Regions from separate parts of the Lederbergia sp. B243.17 genome, predicted to be linked through region 2. Evidence: riboswitches for the same ligand, from Rfam matches in the RefSeq annotation. Region 2 holds a riboswitch; each other region holds the start of a gene.
The links. Region 2 has a riboswitch for S-adenosylmethionine ahead of AC0TWI_RS12935 (methionine ABC transporter ATP-binding protein). Riboswitches for the same ligand answer to the same signal wherever they lie in the genome.

Region 1 (4,002 bases), on a different contig from region 2:
TCAGGATGAAATCGCCAAAGTGGCATTGATCGGAGTCGGAAACCTGGGGACGGCATTTCTGAACTACAATTTCCAAAAGAACAACAGCACGAAGATTTCGATGGCTTTTGATGTCGATAAGGATAAGGTCGGAAAGAAGATCAGCGGGGTGCCGATTTTTGACCTGGACGATCTTGAGAAGGAACTGGTCCGGGAGGATGTCTCTGCTGTCATCCTGACCGTGCCGGCGAGTTCAGCGCAGCCGATTACCGACAGGCTGAGGAACACGAATGTAAAAGGAATTCTTAATTTCACGCCAGCGAGGCTGTCGGTGCCGCCATCGATTCGGGTGCACCACATTGATTTGGCAGTCGAACTGCAGTCGCTCATCTACTTCTTGAAAAACTATACGAATGAAGAGAGCGGCGACACGGAAAATTCACAGGATATATAAAAACTGCAGATAGCCAAAAGGCTTGTTTTCCGTTACACTATATCTATTAGAAGGAGGTGGGCGCAATGGGAGCAGGTGCAGGAAGCTTGATGATCATTGCATTTGTCGCAATATTGATTTTTGGCCCGAAAAAATTACCTGAGCTTGGCAAGGCTGCCGGCAATACGCTGCGTGAGTTTAAGAACGCAACAAAGGGCCTGGGTGAAGATGATGAGAAGGACAAAAAAGACGCCGGCCAATGATAGGATGAAACAACTATGAGTCAGAATGAAATGACGATTTTTGAACATATAGGCGAACTGCGAAAACGGCTGATCATCATAGTCGTTTTCTTCGTATTGGCAGTAATCGCCAGTTTCTTTTTTGCACAGCCGCTGATCCGCATCGTCCAGAATGCGGACATAGCAAGTGAGCTGACGATGAACGCATTTCGGGTAACCGATCCGTTCAAAGTTTATATGAAAATGGTATTTGTCATGGGAATCATTTTGACATCACCGGTTATTTTGTACCAGCTATGGTCATTCATTTCTCCCGGTCTGCTGGAAAAGGAGCGGAGGGCAACATTAGCCTATATCCCGTTTGCATTTCTCCTTTTTATCGCAGGGGTTGCCTTTTCATATTTTGTCCTGTTTCCGTTCGTCATCAAGTTTATGCTCGGTTTGTCCGGCAACATGGACATCCAAACGACGATTGGCATCAATGAATACTTCCAATTTTTGTTTCAAATTACACTTCCGTTCGGACTATTGTTCCAATTGCCTGTCGTCATGCTCTTCTTGACGAGGCTCGGAATCATCACACCGGACTTTTTGATCCGGACGCGCAAATACGCGTATTTCATTCTGCTGGTGATTGCAGCTTTCATTACGCCGCCTGATGTGGTCTCCCACATGATGGTGACGGTGCCGCTGCTCATCCTTTATGAAATCAGCATTGGTGTGGCGAAAGTCGGCTACCGGAAAGTGCTGGCTGCAGAAGAACAACGGAAACGTGAATCCAATCTAGAATAGAAACCGGCGTCCTGAAGAGGGGACGCTGTTTTTTTTGCGATAAATACAAGTAAACCAATCGGATTTTAAAAAACTTATTGTTTTTCCTATTGACGGAAGATTCTGCTTGGGGTAAGATGAGGTCACTCCCACACGGAGAGCATCAGCCAACTGAATACGAGTTTTCTTATCCAGAGAGGTGGAGGGACTGGCCCTTTGAAGCCTCGGCAGCAGACCTATTAGGTACTGTGCCAATTCCAGCAGGTATGAGCAATGCCTGAAAGATAAGAAGAGACCATTTTTTTATGGACCCAAACCTCTTCTTATTTTCAGAAGAGGTTTTTTTACACTTGGAGGGATGCGAATGGCAACTGAAAAGGCAAGTGTGCTGAAGGACATTATGGCCGCCTTGCAAAAGCTCGAATATGGATCACTTGTCATCACTGTGCACGAAGGGCAGATCACTCAGATTGAGACAACGGAGAAAAAGCGGTACCCGCTCAAGGCAAAGGAACGAAAATCATTGTAAATCACAAAAAATAAAGAGAGCCGATTAGACAACTAAAGGCATCTTCCCATCCTTATTAAAGGTGGTGAGATGTCTTTTTTTCATTCAAAGGAGGGAGAAGCCATGACCTACAAAGTAGGAATTCTGGATCAAAGCCCGGTATTCCCCGGAGATACAGGGGCGGACGCATTGCAGAAGACGACGAGGCTTGCGAGGAAGGCAGAGGAATGGGGGTACGACCGATTCTGGGTGGCAGAGCATCATCAGATGAAGGGGATTGCCGGCTCATCCCCCGAGGTGCTGATCGCCCATCTGCTCGCCCGCACGAGCACGATCAAAATCGGAGCAGGGGGAATCATGCTGCAGCACTACAGCCCTTATAAAGTAGCCGAGAATTTTCACGTCTTGGCGTCACTTGCCCCTGGCAGAGTGGATCTCGGAGTTGGGAAATCGCCAGGGGGATTCCCGCTATCCACCGAAGCACTGCGCGATGGCCAAGTCGGTGCAAGCTTTGAAGAGAAACTATCATTCTTAAAACAGCTTGTTGACCAAAATGTCGCAGAAGACCATCGGCTTGCGGGAATCCAGGCTTATCCACAGCCGACCGTTAAACCGGAAATCTTCCTGCTCGGAGGCAGTGCGTCCAGCGCCGAATTGGCGGCAAAGGAAAAGGTCAATCTCGTTTTTGCGAAGTTCCTTGCTGGCGGTGAGGATGTGCTGAAGGAAGCAGTCTCCGCGTATACCGCAGGCTACCCGGAAGGGAAAATCGTCGCTGCCGTTTCTGTGCTGGCAGCCTCGGACGGCAAGGAAGCGAAAAAAATTGCCGAGGAAAACAGGCTGTTCGCCATCAAACCCCGAAACAGTGCAAGATTGACCGTCCAATCTTATGAACAAGTGCTTGCCTATGGAGAACAGGCGAAGGAGCCGTTTGAGACGGAAAGCTTGGAAGCGGGAATGATTGCCGGATCGCCAGAGGAGGTGAAGGCAGAGCTGGACCGGCTGCACCACGCTTACGGTATCCATGAATTCATTCTTCACACACCGATTCGCAGAGAGGCGGAACGATACCGATCGTTTGAACTGTTACGGCCAGAACCGATAAGCAAGGAATCATTCTTAGAGGAAGAGGTGTTCATATGAAAAGCACAGTGGAGCATACCGTTTTGATCCGGGAAATGGCGATCGGTGAAAGGCAAGAGGTTCAGCGGATGCTTTTGGAGAGCTACTGGCAGTTCAAACGGATATTCGGCCCGGAGAAGTGGCCGGCGTATGCAAAAGAGCTCGTCCTGTCTGTCGGCCGCTCCGATGAGGGCCGCGTGTTTATCGCTGAGCAGGAGGGTCGGATTGTTGGAAGCATCCAGGTGTTCCCTTCGTCTGACATCGCCTATAGAGACTGGCCGCTCACAATCGACTCCCCGATCATCCGCTTCCTCGGCGTGCATCCGGATGCGCGGGGCGGGGGAGCCGCAAGAAAGCTCCTCACTGCAGCGGTACAACATGCAAAAGAGTGCGGTAAAAAGAGTATTTTTCTGCATACGACCGACACGATGGAAAAGGCTGTAAAACTATACGAAGCTTTCGGTTACCGGCGTGAGCCGTGCTATGACCTTGCCGGCGGTGACTATCCGATCAAATGTTATCGATACGACATTCAAAATAAGGGGGAAGAAAGATGAAATTGAAAAACCGTGTTGTTGGACTGTTGCTAGTTGCCGTATTAAGCGTGACGGGGGGCTGTGCCGCTGCCAAGAAGGAGACGTCGGCGGAAGGCAAAGAGACCGTTCTGAAAATCGCCGCTTCCTCCACGCCGCATGCGGAAATTCTGGAATTCATCGAGCTGGAGCTGGAAAAGGAAGGGATCAAGCTGGATGTGTCGATTGTGAGCGACGGCATTCAGATCAATCAGCAGACAGCAGATGGCCAACTGGATGTCAACTTCTTTCAGCATACGCCGTACTTGAACCAGGTGAATAAGGACAGCGGCCTGGATTTGGTTGAAGTAAAAGGCATTCATATTGAGCCGTTCGGCGTCTATTCAAAAGAAATCGACTCGATAGAAGACCTGTCCG
Region 2 (4,002 bases):
TTGAAGCAGAACGCTATATCGTATAATCTATAAGCAATACCGGCCGCCAGTCGGCCGGTATTTTCCTGTGCGGGCTGCCCCGCAACTATAGTATGAAGGAGACGATTGCATTGCTGAAAGTCTATTCCTACCCGCCGTGCGGTACATGCCGGAAAGCCAAAAAGTGGCTTGAGGAGCACGGGATCAGCTTTGAGGAGATACATATAGTAGAAGAAACACCGACAAAAGAGGAGATTCGTGTCCTGTACGAGAAGAGCGGATTGGAATTGAAGAAGTTTTTCAACACAAGCGGGCAAAAGTACAGGGAATTGGGATTGAAGGATAAAATCAAAACGGCTTCGCAGGATGAAATGTTCGAATGGCTGGCAAGCGACGGGATGCTGCTGAAACGGCCGATCGTCACAGACGGCGAAAGAGTAACCGTCGGGTTTAACGAAGAGCAATTTGCGGAGCAATGGGGAAAAGCAGGCAAGTGAACGATAGATTGTTCTCTTGATTTACCGACCTGCATTATGTACATTTAAATAGAAGAAAAGGATGGAGGGATATGGATGAGCACACCAAATGAATTGAAATACTCCGAAGAACATGAATGGGTAAAAGAAGAAGGGGACAAGGTCCGCATCGGCATCACACATTTTGCCCAAGCCGAGCTTGGCGACATCGTTTTTGTCGAGCTTCCTGAAGTGGGTGACACAGTGACAGCGGACGAGCCGTTCGGCAGCGTGGAATCCGTTAAAACAGTATCAGAGCTCTATGCTCCGATCAGCGGCAAAGTTGTCGAAGTGAATGAAGAACTGAGCGACAGCCCTGAATTCGTAAACGAATCACCATATGAAAAAGCGTGGATGATCGTCATCGAACCATCCGACCGCGGTGAATTTGAAAGTCTTATGACTGCAGAAGAATACAGCAATATGACAAACGAAGCCTAATACAGTATGCACCCGGACTGCCATCCAGGTGCATTGCTTTTCATATATGAACATTGCCATGGAGATGAAGGAATGGACATAGATCCGGAAAAGGTCATCATTGTAGAGGGTTTAAGCGACAAGAAAAAGATTCGGAAAATCATCAGTGAACCGGTTCAAATCATTTGCACGAACGGGACAATCAGCATGGCCCGGCTTGATGAACTGATTGATGAGATGGACGGAAAAGACATTTATATTCTTGTCGACGCCGATGCCTCCGGAGAGAGTTTGCGTAAGCAATTCCGACGCGAATTTCCGGAAGCAAGCCATATGTATATCGACAGGACCTTTAAAGAAGTAGCTGCCGCGCCATATCGCCATCTTGCTTCGGTGCTGATCAGCGCAGGCATTGATGTCCATGCTGAATTTTTGGAAGGATGAACTGCATCTATGGAAGAATGGACAAAAGAAGAAATCATAAGTTCAAGTGAAGGCGAGGAAACCGTCCTCGTCTATTTATACACCCCTCTATGCGGAACATGCCAGGTAGCCGGGAAAATGATAGAGGTTACTTCCTATCTGATTCCTGAGGCACGGTTTGGGAAGGCCGACTTAAACTATCTGCCTGAGATTGCGGAGCGTTTTCAGATAGAAAGTGTTCCTTGCCTCCTCATTTTTCAAAATGGCCAGTTGCAAGAAAAAATCTACGCGTTTCACTCGGTCCCTTACCTCCAGGAAAAAATCCGCAGCTATCTCGGCTAGAAGAAAAAGGGAAGGGTGGAATCTTTTTTTCTGACCGATCAAGTTGACGAATAAAAACCCCCATGCTAAAATCACATGTATAGCTAAAGTAATTTAATATTGTTACTCTTATCGAGAGAGGTGGAGGGATGTGCCCGATGATACCCGGCAACCGTCAATTTATTGAAATGGTGCCAATTCACACTGAGCAATTTGCTCGGAGAGATGAGAAAGGACTTACTACGAACCTACGCCTTTCTGCTCTTATGCTGGAAGGCTTTTTATTTTTTTGGGAAATTGGGTGAGCTTATGATTAGTATTAAAAATGCCAGTAAGCTTTTTACAACAAAAAGCGGCGAAATCCAAGCGGTTGACGAAGTCTCGCTCGATATTCAAAAAGGAGAGATTTTCGGGGTAATCGGATATTCTGGAGCCGGAAAAAGTACGCTCATCCGTATGCTGAACGGATTGGAGATTCCAACGTCCGGTTCCGTCTCTGTCGAAGGAATGGAAGTTTCGAAGATTAAGGGCGGCGAATTGCGGAAAGCGAGACAAAATATCGGGATGATATTCCAGCATTTTAATCTGCTTTGGTCGCGGACGGTAGGCGAGAATATCGCTTTTCCACTTGAAATCGCAGGGGTTCCTGCACAGGAGAGGAAGAAGCGGGTAAAGGAGTTAATCCGTCTCGTCGGATTGGATGGCCGGGAGGATGCGTACCCTCAGCAGTTGAGCGGCGGCCAGAAGCAGCGTGTCGGCATTGCCAGAGCGCTGGCCAATAATCCGAAGGTTCTCCTTTGTGATGAAGCGACATCAGCACTCGACCCGCAAACGACAGAGTCGATCCTCGACCTGCTTGTCAGCATCAATAAAGAATTTGGCCTGACAATCGTGCTGATCACGCATGAAATGCACGTCATCCGGAAGATCTGCCACCGGGTAGCGGTGATGGAGAGCGGCCGTGTCGTTGAAGTTGGAAATGTGCTCGATATTTTCAGGCAGCCGAAAGCCGACATCACAAAGAAGTTCGTCAAACAGGTATCGGGCCGAAACGAGTCGGATGAAGCTTCCGAAGCTCCTCTGGCAGGCAGCCCGGATGGGAAAACCATCAAGCTGACCTTTTTCGGAAAAGCTGCCGAGCAGCCGGTCATCACTGAATTGATCAGAGGGTTCGAGCTGACCGTCAGCATTCTGCAAGGAAATATATCCCAAACGCAGAATGGAGCATACGGTGTGCTGTATGTCCACATTGACGGGGATGAAGCTGAGCTTAACCGGGCGATGGAATTTTTGCACGTACAGGAAGTCGGCGTAGAGGCGGTGAGTGCAAATGTTTGAGACATTACTGCCTAATGTCGATTGGGCGAAAATGTGGATTGCTACAAAGCAGACGCTCTACATGACGGGAATGTCCGTAGTGGCAACATTTATCCTAGGCATTGCGCTTGGTCTGCTGCTCTTCCTTTCATCAAAGGGGAATATTTGGCAAAACGGATTTCTAAACACGGTCACGTCAGCAGTCGTCAACATATTCAGATCGATTCCTTTCATCATTTTGATTGTGCTGCTCATCCCGTTTACGAAATTCCTGCTCGGTACGATGAGGGGTGAAAATGCCGCTTTGGTGTCGCTAATCATCGGTGCTGCTCCTTTCTATGCAAGGATGGTGGAAATCGGGCTGCGCGAGATTGACAAGGGCGTGATTGAAGCGGCAAAAGCAATGGGTGCAAAAACAAGTACAATCATCTTTAAAGTATTGCTGCCAGAGTCAATGCCGGCGCTCATATCTGGGATTACAGTTACAGCGATCGCTCTTGTCGGTTATACGGCAATGGCTGGGGTAATCGGCGCAGGCGGTCTCGGGAACCTTGCCTATCTGGAAGGATTCCAGCGGACGAGACACGATGTCACGCTTGTGGCAACAATCATCGTACTGGTAATCGTGTTTATCATCCAATTCATTGGAGATTTCATTACAAAAAAACTAGATAAGCGCTGAACGCGCCTGTCGACGGAGGAGAAGAGAAAATGAAGAAGTGGCTACTGGGTCTGTTTGTCCTTGTTTTGGCTGCTGCACTCGCAGCATGCGGAACTGGCGGGGATAAGAATGAATCATCTGATGGAAATAGCGGAAGTGAATCTGCAGGGGAAAAGGAAAGCAGCAAGCTGATCGTCGGGGCTTCAAATGTGCCGCATGCCGAGATTCTTGAAAAGGCGAAACCGCTTTTGAAGGATAAAGGCATTGATTTGGAAGTTGAAGTGTTCCAGGACTATGTTTTGCCGAACGAAGCATTGGAATCGAAGGAAATTGACGCAAACTACTTTCAGCACATCCCGTATTTGA
Region 3 (4,002 bases), on a different contig from region 2:
ATTGCTTCCGATATTGAAAAAGCGCTTGAGGCCTAAGCTGGCAACAAGGACACCAATCCTTCCGAGGATTGGTGTCTTTTTAAGTTAGGAGGCGATCAGCACTTTTTTTGAAAAGAGACGATGGCGACTCTTTTCGTCTGCGGATGGATGGTAGCAAAAACCGAACCCCTGCTAGCGTGTTCTTCCAGCTCGCTTTTTAAATTGAGGACGGCGAGTTTGATCGCTGTCTGTACATCAGATCCTGTTCCGGATCCGATAATGCTGTCCCCGCTTTTGTAATAATAATGGGCGAAAGCTTTAAAGTACTCTGGATAGACGAAAAACTCAATTTCGGTATGAAGTTTGCCCATCCGGATTTCGATGAATCCGTGATCGGACGGCTGCATTTTATCATGACTATATGTCATTGTATTCCCGGTCAATCCGGTCTGGCAGCCTGGAACGATTTCCGCCTGAACCTGACGGTGGGCTCTTTTCTTTCCGGTAGTACCGTCCATTGCTTTCTTTCACAATCATATAGCGCCGATTCAATATGCCGTCGTTTTTTGCACGATTGTCAAAAATCGATTTGAGTTTCCGTGTGTTGTTCACCCTGTTTTCAAAACGGGTGATACTGATATCTATCAGAGTGGAGCCGCCGTCTTTAAAGTGAACGAGCGTCTTATCCGGATGTTGTGAGGATTTTTCGTTATGATCGATATGGTCAAGTGCCAGCAGGCAGTTGTCTTCCCGTTCTGCCGAATAAATCATCAGCCAGTACATATTCAGACTCCGGCTGATTTTGACAGGAGGCATCTGAATATTACCCAATGCAAGTTTCGTTGCCCTGGCCGCGCTTTGTAGGCATGTTCCGTGGTATTGTAAGCTCTGATTCAAAATTTCCCGCGGTGATTGCTTCACTTTCATAAGCTTCCCGCACTCAAGTACTGAAGAAATACAGTTGCCGTGATCATCGAATTCTCCGCGTATCATGGCGGTATTCTGGTTAATAATATAGTACTTTGACATTGCTCTCTCCCCTATCTCCATATTTCGGTCCCACTCTTGCTGTGAGCCTGCCGTTCTGATAAGGAATAAACATGGAGGTATGTTGACTAAGGGGTAGAGCGGCAGGTCTTTTATACTGGAACCTATTTACCACTATACATAAAATTTACAAATAATTCTATACTTTTACAAAACTTTATTTATATGGTTGTCGAATAAGGATACTTCTAGGCATAAAAGAAAGAAAAATAAAAAGTGGAAAATAAGTATTGACTATTCAAAATTCATCAACTATACTCAAGCCAAGTTGAATTTACGGTTCTTTTACAAGTGAATACCGATTTTTTCTTATCAAGAGAAGCGGAGGGACTGACCCGATGAAGCTTCAGCAACCAGCAATTTGATTGCCCGGTGCTAATTTCAGAAGGATGTTTTACGATCCTAAAGATGAGACGATTGTTTATGTAAGCTGCCCTTCTCTCATCTTTTGCAGAGAAGGGCTTTTTGATTTTCAAAAAGAAGAGGGGGATTGCCGAATGGCAGTGGTGACAAGGAGAAGGAAAGAAAAGCTGAAGCCGGAGGAAGTGGAGGCAGAGATTCGAGAGCTGGCATCCCGGGTGATCGCGCCCAATGCAGAAAGGATTGACAGGGAAGGGGAATTCCCAAAGGAAAATATGAGGGTGCTCGGCGAGGAAGGATGGAACAGTGTGCTTTTGCCGGAAGAAATCGGCGGCCTGGGGCTCGATTATCAGGCATACGGAATCGTTGTTCGTGAGATTGCGAAGGCCTGTCCCTCGACTGCGCTTGTGTACACAATGAATATTGGCGCTGCGCTAATCATTTATCATTACGGGAATGAGGATCAGTGGAACCGGTGGCTGAAGCCGCTTCGGGCCGGAAAGTTCGGAACGATTGCAAACAGTGAGCGTGCATCAGGCGGGCAATTTTGGCTAAGTCACAGCCGGGCTGAATACGGGGATGATGGATATGTGCTCAATTTGGAAAAATCCTTTGCGACGAGCAGCGGATTTGCAGACTTTTATGTGCTACAGACGAGATCACCCCAAGCAGAACAATTTTCGGATCTTTGTTACTTTATCGTAGATGCAAAACAGGAAGGAATTGAGACAGGAACCTGGGACGCTCTTGGCGTGCGAGGAAATCATAGTTCTCCGATAAGGTTAAATAGCATAAAGGTCGGACGAGAGGATTTGATCGGCGAGGAGGGGACAGGCAAGCGGATTGTGGAGAACAGCAATGCCTATCTTTTTGGGCTTGGTGCCGCATGGACCGGAACAGCCTCTTCAATTTTTGAAGAGGCAGCGGCTTTTGCCAAAAGATCGGCTGGAAAGCAGCAGATTATCCGCCACCAGTTGGCTAAAGCGAAAATATTGGTCGACTCTTTGTCTGCCTGGCAAAATGATATCGCATCCCGGTTGAATGTTTGGGTCAGCTCGGGCGAAAATCTTTCCGATGAGCTAAGGACGCTTCTCTATGAATTTAAGGTGCATGCTTCAGAAACAGCCAATGAGGTTGCACAGATTGCAATGGATGTTGCTGGCGGCTACGGCTACAAAAAAGGAAAGCTAGAACGGCTGTACCGTGACGCAAGGGCAGGAATTGTTATGGGGCCATCCAATAATCTGGCGAAAGAGCTGATAGGCAAACAGATTGTATTCGGAGGAAATCGGCTATGGCCGGAAAACGAAGAGGAGGATAAGGAAAATGGGAAATAAACGAATTTTGCTGAACGCATTTGTCATGAATTGTCCGGGCAACCAGTCGCCGGGATTGTGGTCGCATCCGGAGGACCAGTCGCACCGATATAAGGATCTGGAACATTGGGCAGAGCTCGCAAAGACGCTGGAGGCGGCGAAGTTCGATGCGGTGTTTCTTGCTGATGTGCTTGGCCCGTATGACGTGTATCAGGGGAAGAGGGATGCGGCGCTACGCCAGGCGGTCCAGTCGCCGATCAATGACCCGCTCCTTGTGATTCCGGTAATGGCTGCCGTTACGGAACACCTCGGATTCGGAGTAACGGCATCGGTAACACATGAACATCCGTATACGTTCGCACGCCGGATGTCGACACTCGATCATCTGACGAAGGGCCGGGTCGGCTGGAATGTCGTCACCTCATATTTGAAAAGTGCTTCGATCAATATCGGACTGAAACAACAGATTGCTCATGATGAGCGGTATGATATCGCCGAGGAATATCTCGACGTGTGCTACAAGCTGTGGGAAGGGAGCTGGGAGGACGATGCGGTTGTTAGGGACACAGAGAGGAAAGCTTTCGTCGATCCGGAAAAGGTCCACGATATTGGCCACGAAGGCGAGTATTTCAGCGTTCCGGGCGCCCATCTTTGTGAGCCGTCGCCACAGCGGACACCTGTGATTTACCAGGCTGGCCTCTCATCAAGGGGGAGCGCCTTTGCGGCGAAGCACGCGGAAGGAATTTATATTTCTGTACCGACCCCATCCATAGCGAAAAAATTCATTGGCAAAATCCGCGGGCAGGCTGGCGATTACGGCAGAAAAGGCGAGGATATCAAGATTTTTAGCTTGTTCACGCCGATTGTTGGAAAGACACGCGAAGAAGCGGAAGCAAAATATGAAGAATACAAGCAGCATATCAGCCATGAAGGAGCGCTCAGTCTGTTCAGCGGCTGGACAGGGGTGGACCTTTCGGAATTCGACTTGGATGAGAATTTGCAGTACGTGGAAAATGATTCGATGCGTTCAAGACTCGAGATTTTTACGAAGGTTGATCCGGATAAGCAGTGGACGGTCCGTGAGATTGCCGAGTTCGTCGGTCTTGGCGGCATCGGACCGGTCGTTGTCGGGACAGCGGAAGAGATTGTTGATGAAATGGAGAAATGGATCGAAGAGGCCGGGGTGGATGGATTTAATATCACATATGCGGTCATGCCGGGTTCATTCGAGGATTTTGCTGAGCTTGTCGGACCGGTACTCGAGGAGCGCGGGCATCTCCGCGGTGAAGGGGAGCCGAAA
Region 4 (4,002 bases), on a different contig from region 2:
CAGAATGGAAGGATGCCAAGGCGGGGCATGACGAGACCTTTGTTTATGTGACGATAAGCACAGGCATTTCCTGCTCGATCATCCATAAAGGGGAGTTTTTCAGGGGAGCAGGATTTGCCGGTGAACTTGGACTTGTGCCCGTGCTGTCCAAAGCGGCCGGAGGAGAAAATCAGCCTCTTGAAAAAGTGGCGGCCGGACCTGCAATTGGCCGGGCTGCGAGTGAATGGACCGGAGAAGCAATTGATGCGAAGGCATTGTTCCGCAGGTTTAAAGAGGGAGACCTTCAGGCAATAGAGGTGGTTCGGGAAGTCGCAGATAACATTGCGCAAGGGCTGTACTCGATCTCCTCCCTGCTCGACCCGCACCAGCTTGTATTCGGTGGAAGCGTCATCGTAAACAACCCTTTTTTGCTCGAAATGATCAAAGATCGTCTAAAAAACTATCAATTGCCTGAACAGCAGCATCTGCTCAACAGGATGAGCATCAGCTGCCTAAAGCAGGATAACGGTGTTGTCGGCGCGGGATTGTCTGTCTGGGCATCAGCAGAATGAAAAGCGGCCAGCCCGTTTTCCCCAGGGAAACGGTTCTGGCCGCTTTTTCGATTATTCGTTATCGTGTTTCCAGTACGTATCTTCATTTTTCACCGGGCAGACCGGAAAGTCTTCGCCGTCTTTGAAAGTCGCTTTTTCTCCGGATTGGCAAATATAAGTGCCTTCTGCCGGCACACCCTGGCCGGTCCGGTACAACCGTTCATCTTCCTTCATTTCCAACCCTCCAATCGTCCTTTTACTATTTGCCTTTTAGCAGATTTTACTCCGTACAATACCCGATATTTTCCCCGTTCAATCCGATTCGTTATAATGAGTGCAAGAGTAAATGGAATAGAAGGGGGAAAGCAGATGAGGATTCTAGTCGTGGGCGCCGGGGCAATCGGCGGTTATTTTGGGGGAAGGCTTGTGGAAAAAGGGGAGGACGTCACATTTCTTGTCCGAAAAAAACGCCGCGAGTCGCTCGAGCAAAAGGGGCTTGTAATCAAAAGCATTAACGGAGACTTTACTTTTCAGCCGAAAATGATTTCAACCGGGGACGAGGCGGATTCGTTCGATGCGGTATTGATTGCTACTAAAGCGTATCATCTTCAATCGGCCATCGATGATATCAGACCATATGTCGGTAAGGAGACGATGGTCGTCCCGCTGCTGAATGGCATAGCCCATATGGACGAACTGATTGCTGAATTTGGTGCTGATCGTGTAATTGGCGGAATGTGCTTTATCGAAACGACTCTCGATGACGAAGGAAGGATTCTGCAAAAAAGCCCGTCCCATGACCTGGTGTTCGGTGAACGGAACGGGGAGTCGACCGACCGCATCAAGGAACTGCGGGCTGCATTCGAAGGAACGAAGGCGAATTTCCGTTACAGTGAAACAATCTTGAAGGATATGTGGGAAAAATATCTGTTCATCGCGACATTTTCCGGCATTACCTCGCTCATGAGGGCGCCGATCGGCCCGATCCGTGCAACAGTTGAAGGAGAGTCGGCCATTAAGGATGTCATCGGAGAGCTGATTGCTGTCATGAAAGTATTGGACGCACCAATCACGGATGCTCTGCAGTCGGCTGTTTTCGACAAGATCAGCAGCATGGGAGAAGAAATGAAATCCTCCATGCAACGGGATATGGAAAAGGGGCTTCCTACCGAAGGAGACCATTTTTATCGATCGCTTCTCGCAGCTGCTGCGGAGAAAGGAATCGGGACACCAAAGCTTGCGCTGATTTATGCTAATCTGAAAGTATATGAGAAGGCCAGATTATAAAAGTTTTAAAAGTTGCAGTTGACTTTTCGGTATTGTCTGACTATACTTCATACTAAGTTCATTTTTCAATTGAATAGCGATTCTTATCAAGAGAGGCCGAGGGACTGACCCGATGACACCTCAGCAACCAGCAAATTATTTGTATGGTGCTAATTTCAGAAGAATACAATCTGTATTCTAAAGATGAGAAACGAATGCCGCATATAGCATGCCGAGCCTTCTCTCATCATACGGGAGAAGGCTTTTTCTATTGGAAAAAATTTTATCGGAAAAGAAAGGATGAGAGCAAATGAGCGAAATCGTCATCATATCGGGAAGCCCGCAACACCAATCAAGGTCTGAGCTTGTACTGAAATTTCTAGGTAAGCTGTTGGAGGAAAGAGGGATCAGCGTAACCCATTTGTCTGTCCGGGATGTGCCGCAATCAGTATTATTCGAGGCGGCTTATGACAGTCCGGTCATCGGGGAGATTGCTGAAAAGATCCGCAACGCCAAAGGGGTCATCGTCGGTTCCCCCGTATACAAAGCGGCGTATTCCGGTGTGCTGAAAGCGCTGGTCGATCTGCTTCCGCAGGACATTTTGGAAGGAAAGCCGATTCTTCCAATCATGACCGGCGGCAGCAAATCGCATCTTCTCGCATTGGAATTTTCGTTGAAGCCATTGCTGTCGACCTTGAAAGGGCAGAATCTGAAGGGCGTCTATCTGACTGATATTGACATCGATAAAGAAAGGCCGATTCCCATCCTCGATGTGGACACATTACAGCGGACGAAGAAGCAGCTCGGCTATTTTTTGGAGATCATTGAAAAGCAGAATCGTGAGATACCGGAATACTATACGATTTGAGAAGGCGCCGGTTTTTAATCAATTATGAGATCGACTGACAAATAAAAAATGTGTTTCCGAAGGCGGAATAAATGGATTTAACAAGGTGCCAGACAATAAAATTGATTTGAATCTTGTGAAGTATGCAGCTTTCTTCTTTCCCCAAAATCGGCATTCATGCTATCCTAATCTAAATTCATATGAAGAAGGGATCGGCATGAAGAAGAAAAAACTGCATAAAACGAATGCGATGCGAATTTTGGATGCAGCACATATCCAGTATGAGGTGCATGAGTATCCGTGGAAAGAGGACCGGCAGGATGAAGAAAATGCAGCAGAGACTGCGGGTTTACCGGTTTTCAAAACGCTTGTTGCAGTCGGTGATAAGACCGGTGTGATTGTCGCCTGCCTGCCTTCAATGAAGGAGATTGATCTGAAAGCGCTGGCCAGGGGAAGTGGTAATAAAAAGGTTGAAATGTTGCCGATGAAGGATCTGGAGAAAACGACAGGCTATATCCGGGGCGGCTGCTCGCCGATCGGCATGCTCAAAGCATACCCGGTTTTTATTGAGGCAGAGGCTGAAAATCTGGAAACAATGGTCGTCTCGGCAGGCAAACGCGGGCTGCAGATGGAGATCGCTCCAGCAGATTTGCAACGGGCAACAGGTGGAATGTTTACTGAGTTTGCGACAGAAGGATAGAGTAAAAGCGGCACTACCCTAGCAGGGGAGGAGCCGCTTTTTTCGTGTAGACCGTGGGCTGAAACTTTCTGCATGCTAAACCGTAAAAGAGGGAAAGAAAGGGGAGAGGAAGATGGCAATCACCAACTTTAAGGTAACCGTTACCCCGTCAGTGGCACGAGATATTATCGAACAGAAGATTTTGGAGCGGAATGTAAGCGGGACACTGGTGGACAGCTATACTCGCAAGACAGGCGAGCATGAGATCCATGTGCTGATCCTGGAAAAGTATTATATGAGATCCAGTAACCGTGCTTCCATCACTGCGACAATTGATAATTTTGATGGAACGACAAATGTCCATGTTGTTGCCGCCGGCAGTTCCGAAGGTGTCTTTTTCCGCTTTGATTGGGGAGCTGGGAAAAACTTTGCCGACAGCGTGCAGCAAGCATTAGAGCCCTATGTAATTTGAGGATAAGAAGGTGGATACATGTTTCAAATACCCGAATCGATTGCAGAACTTGGAAAAGAGAGGATTAAGGGCTTTCCGGTTGAGGGATTTGTCTATGGATCCGGTCCGGAACGGCCGGAAATCATGTTAATCGGCGAAGCGCCTGGGGAATTTGAAATCGTTGAAGGCATTCCCTTTATCGGCCGTGCAGGTAAGGAACTGATGAAGT

Region 1: another riboswitch for S-adenosylmethionine. It lies ahead of AC0TWI_RS13210 (YezD family protein); the one in region 2 lies ahead of AC0TWI_RS12935 (methionine ABC transporter ATP-binding protein).
Region 3: another riboswitch for S-adenosylmethionine. It lies ahead of AC0TWI_RS10125 (acyl-CoA dehydrogenase family protein); the one in region 2 lies ahead of AC0TWI_RS12935 (methionine ABC transporter ATP-binding protein).
Region 4: another riboswitch for S-adenosylmethionine. It lies ahead of ssuE (NADPH-dependent FMN reductase); the one in region 2 lies ahead of AC0TWI_RS12935 (methionine ABC transporter ATP-binding protein).

The regions. Positions count from the first base shown of each region.
Region 1 is NZ_JBWBKF010000072.1:3,010-7,011, forward strand. It holds gene AC0TWI_RS13195 (redox-sensing transcriptional repressor Rex) at 1-433, shown strand, start outside; gene AC0TWI_RS13200 (twin-arginine translocase TatA/TatE family subunit) at 499-675, shown strand; gene tatC (twin-arginine translocase subunit TatC) at 691-1,446, shown strand; SAM riboswitch class I at 1,610-1,716, shown strand; gene AC0TWI_RS13210 (YezD family protein) at 1,790-1,954, shown strand; gene AC0TWI_RS13215 (LLM class flavin-dependent oxidoreductase) at 2,057-3,073, shown strand; gene AC0TWI_RS13220 (GNAT family N-acetyltransferase) at 3,070-3,609, shown strand; gene AC0TWI_RS13225 (MetQ/NlpA family ABC transporter substrate-binding protein) at 3,612-4,002, shown strand, end outside.
Region 2 is NZ_JBWBKF010000071.1:37,725-41,726, forward strand. It holds gene AC0TWI_RS12910 (acyl-CoA dehydrogenase family protein) at 1-26, shown strand, start outside; gene AC0TWI_RS12915 (arsenate reductase family protein) at 111-476, shown strand; gene gcvH (glycine cleavage system protein GcvH) at 552-935, shown strand; gene AC0TWI_RS12925 (toprim domain-containing protein) at 1,008-1,358, shown strand; gene AC0TWI_RS12930 (thioredoxin family protein) at 1,368-1,679, shown strand; SAM riboswitch class I at 1,785-1,890, shown strand; gene AC0TWI_RS12935 (methionine ABC transporter ATP-binding protein) at 1,968-2,996, shown strand; gene AC0TWI_RS12940 (methionine ABC transporter permease) at 2,989-3,657, shown strand; gene AC0TWI_RS12945 (MetQ/NlpA family ABC transporter substrate-binding protein) at 3,687-4,002, shown strand, end outside.
Region 3 is NZ_JBWBKF010000055.1:90,485-94,486, reverse strand. It holds gene AC0TWI_RS10140 (glutathione peroxidase) at 1-36, shown strand, start outside; gene AC0TWI_RS10135 (hypothetical protein) at 96-407, opposite strand; gene AC0TWI_RS10130 (competence protein ComK) at 397-1,008, opposite strand; SAM riboswitch class I at 1,333-1,441, shown strand; gene AC0TWI_RS10125 (acyl-CoA dehydrogenase family protein) at 1,524-2,723, shown strand; gene AC0TWI_RS10120 (LLM class flavin-dependent oxidoreductase) at 2,713-4,002, shown strand, end outside.
Region 4 is NZ_JBWBKF010000089.1:27,250-31,251, reverse strand. It holds gene AC0TWI_RS18785 (ROK family protein) at 1-551, shown strand, start outside; gene AC0TWI_RS18780 (hypothetical protein) at 603-764, opposite strand; gene AC0TWI_RS18775 (ketopantoate reductase family protein) at 900-1,817, shown strand; SAM riboswitch class I at 1,898-2,007, shown strand; gene ssuE (NADPH-dependent FMN reductase) at 2,107-2,664, shown strand; gene ybaK (Cys-tRNA(Pro) deacylase) at 2,861-3,343, shown strand; gene AC0TWI_RS18760 (DUF6054 family protein) at 3,456-3,794, shown strand; gene AC0TWI_RS18755 (uracil-DNA glycosylase) at 3,813-4,002, shown strand, end outside.